One region of the Xanthomonas sp. 3058 genome, then DNA from elsewhere that is predicted to be linked to it. Evidence: predicted binding sites of a transcription regulator. Region 1 holds the regulator's gene; the other holds the start of a gene.
The links. Region 1 encodes FliA, which starts transcription of late flagellar genes. Its sites were predicted from a motif close to TAAAGTTTNNCNNNCNNNGGCCGATAA; they were not measured.
Positions count from the first base shown of each region.

Region 2: a site for FliA is predicted at 2,230-2,256, ahead of GGR61_RS19905 (GGDEF domain-containing protein). Genes of this name have one in related genera too.

Region 1 covers NZ_JACHOF010000001.1:686,306-690,721, reverse strand. The annotation lists gene flhF (flagellar biosynthesis protein FlhF) at 1-608, shown strand, start outside; gene GGR61_RS03115 (MinD/ParA family protein) at 595-1,479, shown strand; gene GGR61_RS03110 (RNA polymerase sigma factor FliA) at 1,476-2,243, shown strand; gene cheY (chemotaxis response regulator CheY) at 2,279-2,671, shown strand; gene GGR61_RS03100 (protein phosphatase CheZ) at 2,671-3,297, shown strand; gene GGR61_RS03095 (chemotaxis protein CheA) at 3,300-4,416, shown strand, end outside.
Region 2 covers NZ_JACHOF010000028.1:21,020-25,435, forward strand. The annotation lists gene GGR61_RS19905 (GGDEF domain-containing protein) at 121-1,995, opposite strand; gene GGR61_RS19910 (DUF1615 domain-containing protein) at 2,544-3,635, shown strand; gene GGR61_RS19915 (GAD-like domain-containing protein) at 3,677-4,416, opposite strand, start outside.

The DNA of each region.
Region 1 (4,416 bases):
CGACCGGCGCCGGCAAGACCACCACCATTGCCAAGCTGGCGCAGCGCTTCGCCGCCCAGCACGCCCCGCGCGACGTGGCACTGGTCACCACCGACACCTTGCGCGTCGGTGGCCGCGAGCAGCTGCACAGCTACGGCCGCCAGCTCGGCATCGCGGTGCACGAAGCCGACAGCGCCGAAAGCCTGCTCGCGCTGCTGGATCGCCTGCGCGACTACAAGCTGGTGCTGATCGATACCGCCGGCATGGGCCAGCGCGACCGCGCCCTGGCCGCCCAGCTGAACTGGCTGCGCGCCGCCCAGCAGGTCACCTCGCTGCTGGTGCTGCCCGCCAACTCCCATTTTTCAGACCTCGACGAGGTCGTGCGCCGCTTCGCCCACGCCAAGCCCCAAGGCGTGGTGCTGACCAAACTCGACGAGACCGGCCGCTTCGGCAGCGCCTTGTCGGTGGTGGTCGACCACCAAATGCCCATCACCTGGGTGACTGACGGACAGCGGGTCCCTGACGACCTGCACCGCGCCAATGCCGCCAGTCTCGTTCTTCGCCTTGAAGATTTACGGCGCGCTGCCGATAAGCCCTGTACTCCGGAGCACAACCATGCAGTCGCGTGAATACGCAAAGCTGACCAACGCCTTCCCCCTGTCGGCGACCCGTCCCGAGCCCTTGGGCCCGGTGCGCACCATTGCCGTGACCGGTGGCAAGGGCGGCGTGGGTAAAACCAACATCTCCGCCAACCTGGCCGTGGCGCTTGCCGACATGGGCAAGCGCACCCTGCTGCTGGACGCCGACCTTGGCCTGGCCAACCTGGATGTGGTCCTGGGACTCTCGCCCAAGTACACCCTGGCCGACCTGATCGCCGGCCGCTGCACGCTCGATGAAGTGATCATGGAAGGTCCGGGTGGCGTGCTGGTGGTGCCGGCCGCCTCCGGTCGCCGCCACATGGCGGAACTGGCCCCGGCCCAGCACATCGGCCTGGTCAACGTGTTCTCCGAACTGGAACGCGACCTGGACGTGATGGTCATCGACACCGCCGCCGGCATCACCGACAGCGTGCTGACCTTCTGCCAGGCCGCACAGGACACCGTGGTGGTGGTCTGCGACGAACCGGCCTCGATCACCGACGCCTACGCGCTGATCAAGGTGCTCTCGCGCGAACGCGGCGTGGACCGCCTGCAGATCATCGCCAACATGGTGCGCGACCCCAACGAAGGCCGCCTGCTGTACGACAAGCTGTCGCGGGTCTGCGAAAAGTTCCTCGGCGACGTGTCGCTGAACTACCTCGGCCACGTGCCGCAGGACGACTGGTTGCGCCTGTCGGTGCAGCGCCAGCAACCCGTCATCAAGGCTTACCCCGCCAGTCCGTCGGCGCAGGCCATTGCAGAAATCGCTCGCCGTACCTCGCGCTGGCAGGCCCCCACGGTGCCGCGCGGCAACGTCGAGTTTTTCGTCGAACGCATCATCCAACGGGGAGTGGCCGCATGAGTACCGCCACCGCAACGACCGCCACCGCGCAGTACCGTGCCGTGCAGCGCAACAACGCCAACGACATCGTCACCCAGCATGCCGATCTGGTCCGCCGCATTGCCCACCATCTGGCCGCGCGCCTGCCGGCGAGCGTGGAAGTGGACGATCTGATCCAGGCCGGCATGATCGGCCTGATCGAAGCCTCGCGCAGTTACGATTCCGACCAGGGCGCCTCGTTCGAAACCTATGCCTCGATCCGCATCCGCGGCTCGATGATCGACGAGATCCGCCGTGGCGACTGGGTGCCGCGTTCAGTCCACCGCCGTGCCCGCGACGCCGCCGCCGCCGTGCGCAAGATCGAGCAGAACACCGGCCGCGCCGCCGCTGCCACCGAAGTGGCCGCCGCGATGGAAATGCCGCTACCCGATTACCTGCGTCTGATGGAAGATGCCGCACGCGGCCAGGTGCTGAGCCTGGAGTCGCGGATCGAGGACCACGGCGAGCTGGACACCACCGCCAAGGGTGGTCCCAATCCGCAGCAGATGATGGAGCGTGGCGAATTCGGCCGCGAGCTGGGCAAGGCCATCGGCCAGTTGCCCGAGCGCGAGCAGTTGGTGCTGTCGCTGTATTACGAGCAGGAATTGAATCTGAAGGAAATCGGCGCCGTGCTCGGTGTCAGCGAATCGCGCGTCTGCCAGATTCACGGCCAGGCGGTGGTGCGTCTGCGCGGCCGCCTCAAGGTCTTCGAACTGGCCGATGCCGGTGTCGAAATTGACGAATAATTTTTTCGCGTATTTTTTAGTGTTAGGAGCTTGATGTGAACAAGAACATGCGGATTTTGATCGTGGACGACTTCTCGACGATGCGACGTATCGTCAAGAATCTGTTGGGCGATCTCGGCTTCACCAATACCGCAGAGGCCGAAGACGGCAACAGCGCATTGGCTGCGTTGCGTGCCGGCCCGTTCGATTTCGTGGTCACCGACTGGAACATGCCCGGCATGACCGGCATCGACCTGCTGCGCAACATCCGCGCCGACGCCAAGCTCAAGCACCTGCCGGTGATGATGGTGACCGCCGAAGCCAAGCGCGAGCAGATCATCGAAGCGGCCCAGTGCGGCGTGAATGGCTACATCATCAAGCCGTTCACCGCGCAGACGCTGGAAGAAAAGCTGGGCAAGGTGTTCGAACGTCTGGCGGCGACCGCCTGATGAACGCCACCGTGGATACCAACGCAGAACGCGCCGCATTGATCGACCGCCTGCAGGGCGCGCTCGATGCACTGGAAAGCGGTGACGAAGCCGCCTGGAAGCGCGAGGTGGATCACCTCGCCGCCTTGCGTACCCGTCCGATGATGCAGGGCCTGAGCCGGCTCGCCCGCGAACTGGGTCAGGCGCTGGGCGAATTGCCCACCGTGCCTGACGAAGCCGGCGAACTGGACGATGCGTGTTCGCGCCTGGACCACGTGGTGGAAATGACCGAAAAGGCCAGCCATCGCACGCTGGATCTGGTCGAGGAATGCCGCGAGCTGGCCAACCAGCTGCGCGACGGCGGCCTCAATCAGGACCAGGGCGCGCTGATGGACAAGATGCGCCACAACCTGACCGAGCTGTCGCTGGCGCAGAGCTACCAGGACCTGAGCGGGCAGATCATCCGGCGCGTGGCCGGGATCGTGCGGCGCGTGCATGAAGGCTTCGGTGCGCTCGGCCTGCCGCCGAAGAACACCGAGCCGAAGAAAGACGACGGCGGTCTTGCCGGTCCTGCAGTCAAGGGCCTGGACCGTCACGCGGTGTCGCAGGACGACGCCGACGACCTGCTGTCCGGATTGGGGTTGTAACCATGAGTGCTGTTCCAGACGATATTGCTGCCGATTTCATCGTCGAGGCCCAGGAAATCCTGGATCGCCTCGGCGAACAGCTGGTCGCGCTGGAACAGGCACCGGACGAAGCCGACCAGCTCAACGCGGTGTTCCGCGGTTTCCATACGCTCAAGGGCGGCGCCGGCTTTCTGGCGATCAAGCCGATGGTCGCGCTGTGCCACGCCGCCGAAGAAACCCTCGGCATGGCGCGCTCCGGCCAGGCGGTGTTGCAGGCGCATCACTTCGATGCCGCGCAGCAGTCGCTGGATTATCTGCAGGCGATGCTGGATGCGATGGGCTCGGGCGAAACCGTGCCGCATGCACCGGCCTCGCTGATTGCGCAGTTCGACGCCAAGAGCGGCCCGCCGGCGGTCAAGGCCGCTCCCAAGGCGGCAGTCGCCGCCGCGGCGGCGCACGACGACGGCCATGCACCGGCAGCGCCCGGCGCCAAGGCCGCGCCGAAAGCCGCTGCCAAGGCTGGCGCCGAAGCCGAACAAACCGTGCGCGTGGACACCAAGCGCCTGGACGCCATCGTCAACCTGATCGGCGAGCTGGTGCTGTCGCGCAATCGCTTGAAGACCCTGCGCACCCGCCTGCGCGACGAAGAACTCGATCGCGCGGTCAGCACGCTGGATATCGCCACCGCCCGTCTGCAGACCGCCGTCATGCGTACCCGCATGCAGCCGGTCAGCAAGGTGTTTTCGCGCTTCCCCAAGGTGGCCCGCGACGTCGCGCGCACGCTGTCCAAGGAAGTGGAGCTGGAGCTGATCGGCGCCGAGACGGAACTGGACCGCAATCTGGTCGAAGCGCTGGCCGACCCGCTGGTGCATCTGGTGCGCAACGCCATCGACCACGGCATCGAATCGCCTGCCCTGCGCGAAGCCACCGGCAAACCGCGCAGCGGTCATGTGCGCCTGTCCGCGCAGCAGGAAGGCGACTACGTCAGCATCGAAATCCAGGACGACGGCGCCGGCATCGACCCCGAACGCCTGCGCGAAATCGCCCGCAACAAAGGCCTGATCGACGCCGAAGCCGCCGCCCGCCTGAGCACCGACGAGTGCCTGCATCTGATCTTCATGCCGGGCTTCTCGACCAAGG
Region 2 (4,416 bases), on a different contig from region 1:
CGCACGCGATCCAGGCAATGGAAGGCAGAGGCAATGGCTGCCGACGCGCGAACGCGTCGCCGCCTTGCGCAACGGGTATCCCACTCCCGAGTTGGTGGCGCACCGCGCCGCGCTCGCCGATCAACCGACCACCCATTGATCGCGCCCGGCGGTCTTGGCGGCGTATAACGCCAGGTCCGCTTGCCCCAGCAGCACGTCCAGACCGGTCGCGGCGGTAGTGCTCACCGCACCCATGCAGAAACGCACCGGTTGGTTGGCGGGCAGGCCGGCGATGTCGATGGCCGCCACCGCATTGCGCAGGCGGGTGAACACGGCGGGAATCTCTTCAGCGCTACAACCGGGCAACACCAACAGGAACTCTTCGCCGCCCAGCCGGCCGAGACGGTCCTGCGTGCGCAGCGCCAACCGGGACGCACTGGCAAACGCCTTGAGCACTGCATCGCCGGTGGCGTGGCCGTAGACATCGTTGATCAACTTGAAACGATCCAGATCGATCAACGCCAGCATGCACGGCAGCTGCGTGCGCGAGGCCTGCTCGATCTGCTGCTGCGCCTCGGAGCGAATGGCGCGGCGATTGGGTAGGCCGGTGAGTTCGTCGCGCATCGCCAGCCGGGAGAGTTGCCGACGATGACGCGCACCGAACGCCAGCACCACCAGCGCGCCCATCAGCAACAGGCAGGCTGCACACAGCGCGATCCACAACGCACGCTGGCCGGCTTCGTGCGCCTGCAAGGCCAGTTGCGCAGTTTCGCTGCGACGGCGCAGCTCGGCGGTTTCGGCGCCACGGCGTGCGTCTTCATAGCGCGCCTGCAGACGCAGCATCACCGTGTCGCGCTGACGATCCAGGCTTTGCGCGCGCAAGGCATTGGCATGCTGGAGTTGCTGGTACGCCTCTGCATACCGGCCTTGCGCCGCCAGCGCACGCGCGACCGCATCGATCAGCTGTGCGCGCCGGCTCCATGACAGGTGTGGATCGTCGGCCACCTTGGCGGCTGCGATTTCGGTATCGAGCGTGGTGGCCTTCAACGCCGTCAATGCCTGTAGCAACACCGCATGGCAGGCGGCCACGCGGCCGATATTGCCTTGCTGCTGCATCAGCGGCAGCGCTTCGCGCGCCATCGCCACTGCCGCAGCGGCATCGCCGGTTGCGATCAAGGCCTCGCTGGCGCTGGTCAAGGCCGCCGCCACGCCGGCCTGGTCGCCGAGTGCGCGGCTCAGTGCCAGCGCGCGCCTGAAATGCAGCAACGCCGCCTCCGGTTGCGGCATCGCAAGCGAGGTGCCGTACTCGTATTCGATCAGGCTGCGTTGGAAGCGTGCCGGCTGGCCTTGCAGACGGCCCAACGCACGCTGCAGGTAATCCTCGGCGTCGCTGTCTTCTGCCACGCGGCCGCTGACGCGGCTGGCCAGCGCGCCGAGCTGGGTCAAGGCATCCAGCTCCAGGTTCAGCATCTGCTCGCGCGCGGCGCATTGGTAGCTGGCCTGCGCGGTGCTCCAGGCCTCGTCGCTGCTGCCGGAGGCCAGCATGCTCCACATGTCCACCGCCTCGACTTCGCACAGCAGATCCTTGCGGCCCAGGGCGCGGGCCTGGCGACGCAAGGCGTCCAGCCGCGCCACCATGGCGCCATTGGGGTTCTCGCGCACGTCGCTGAGTGCCTGCACGATGCCCAGCCACAACTGCGCCTGCGCCGCGCTGCCGTGCAGCTGGTCCAATAGTCCGCGCGCCTGCGTGAGTGCTGCCAGCCGGCGGTCGGTGTCTTCCAGCGAGATCAGTACGCGCGCCTGCGCCAGCAACGCCCAGAACTCCGCATCGACGTTGTGGTCGCGGCGGGCCTGCTGCAGCGATGCCTGCGCAACCTGCAGTGCGGCGATGGGGTCGTCGAGCGCCGCCGACTCGATGGTCTTCCATGGGTGCGGCTGCGCCCAGGCCGCCGCACTGATCAACAGCGCCGCAAGCGCGGCCAGCACGCGCGGCCAGCGTGACGCAAACAGACTCATCGGCCACTCACGGCGGGGCCAGACCACGACATGCGCACACGATGACCGCCGCGGCGTGTGCGACGCGGCCCGGCCTTGCTGTTTGCTGCGGCACCTCAAACACTCCCGTGGTCGGACAGCGGTTGAATCCAGCGGACCCCACGTCCGATCGATCGCGTTCTCGCATGTCATGCACTTGCAATGATGACCGGCGGACGCGGCAAGTGATGTGATCGTCGCGCAGGTGGTGTGCGGCTATCGGCCTGGCGGCGCAAGTCTTGAATCGCACTGCACGCATCGGCCATCGGCAGCGGCCCTGGGCACCCTGCGCCGTGTCTGCAGATCCCCGTGCGCTGCCATGACCTTGCGCTGCGCGGCAGCCGGCGCGCCTTGCGGATATCCCGGCCCCGCAACCACCTGGCAGACCGGACACCTGCTGGCGCAGCAGTCGCAGCGTGCGCAGGACCGGTTCGACTCCGCCAGCAACTCCGGCGCCACGCTCTGACCCTGCCTCGGACCAGGCACGTAAACTGCGATACGACCGCTGCCCCCTCGCTCTGGAAGACACCGTGCCCTCGCCCTTGCTCCGATTTTTCACGCTGCTCGCCATCGCCTTGCTGTCGGCCTGCGCCACCCAGGCACCGCGTGCGCCACAGCGCTCCCCGGATGCGGTCAAGGCCGATATCGCACGGCGCCTGCCGGCCACGCTCGCCGATCGCACCGGTTGGGCCGATGACGTGTACGTGGCGCTGTCCTCGCAGGAGCTTGAAACCACGCCGGACTCCATCTGCGCAGTGCTGGCGGTGACCGAACAGGAATCGACCTACCAGGCCAACCCGGTGGTGCCCAACCTCGGCAAGATTTCGCGCGCCGAGATCGACCGCCGCGCCAGCGCGCACCACATTCCCGGTTTCATGGTCGATGCCGCCTTGCGCATCGCCTCGCCCGATGGCCGCAGCTATGCCACGCGCATTGCGAGCGCGCGCACCGAGCAGGAGCTGAGCCGCATCTTCGAAGACTTCACCGGCAGCGTGCCGTTGGGCGCGCGTCTGTTCGACGGGCTCAATCCGGTGCACACCGCCGGGCCGATGCAGGTGAGCATCGCGTTTGCCGAGCAGCATGCCCAGCGCTATCCGTACCCGCCCGGCGACTCGATCCGCCACGAGGTGTTCACCCGTCGCGGCGGGCTGTGGTTCGGCACCCGGCACCTGCTCGGTTATCCGGCCACCTACGATGCGCTGCTGTATCGCTTCGCCGACTTCAACGCCGGCTGGTACGCCAGCCGCAACGCGGCCTTCCAGGCTGCGCTGAGCAAGGCCAGCGGCATCGCGCTGGCGCTGGATGGCGACCTGCTCACGCCCGGCGCCAGTCTCGATGCACCCGGCGGCACCGAACGCGCCGCGCGCGCCCTGGGCAGCCAGCTGGCGATGAGCGACCGCCAGCTCCGCCGTGCACTGGAAGCCGGTACCACGGCCGCATTCGACGACACCGACCTGTATCGCCAGGTGTTCGCGCTGGCCGAGCGCAGCGCCGGCAAACCGCTGCCACGCGCGGTGCTGCCCGGCATCACGCTGGACAGCCCCAAGATCACCCGCACCCTCACCACCGCCTGGTTCGCGCAGCGGGTCAACGAGCGCTGGAAGCGCTGCATGGGCAAGTGAGCGCGCGCCTTGGCGCGCTACCGGCACTACGCACCGTCACCTCATTCCCCGCTCAGGCGACTGGTCAACACATCGCCGACAACCGGACCATGTTCCATCTCGCCGTCGCTGCCGCGTTGATATTTGATGCCGGCCCGACAGGCTGCGGGGTCCATTTCCCACACCCACCCATACAGGGCACGCCCCGTGCCGGGCGGCGAGCGCAGCGGCATGTTCATGCGCAAGCCATCGTCTCGGCCTCGGTCCAACCGGCACATCACGGTGCCGGCACCATCGTCTTCTGCGTCCGGGTCGGCCTCGTCCACATGGGTGATGGTGGCGATGATCGCGTTGGCGTTCACCAGTTGCTGCAACGCCTGTGGAAGATCGGCAAGCGGCGGCGCGGCGCGTCCAGCGGATGGCTCTTCGACGAACGCGTCGGCCAACGTCACCTTGCGGAAGTAGTATTCGCTGCGGCCAAGCGTTGTCGCGCCGTCCATGGCCGTTGCCATATCTGCCAGTTCGTCAGTGCGCAGCAGGAACAGGTCGGTACCCGAGCGCATCACCACCAGCTGCGCATCGTTGGCATCGCTACCGCTCGAGTCGCGGCGTAGCCGGATGTCCAGCGTCACGTGTTCGTCGCCCAATTCGGAGCGCGCGACTTCGTAGCGGCCCGAATAAGCGCGCACATCGGTGCGTGCAAGACTGCGATGATCGATTTTCCAGAACAGCAGGCGATATTGGCCGTCGGGCTCGAGCGCCAGCATGCGATGCCAGTCGATATAAGACGACAGGTACAGGC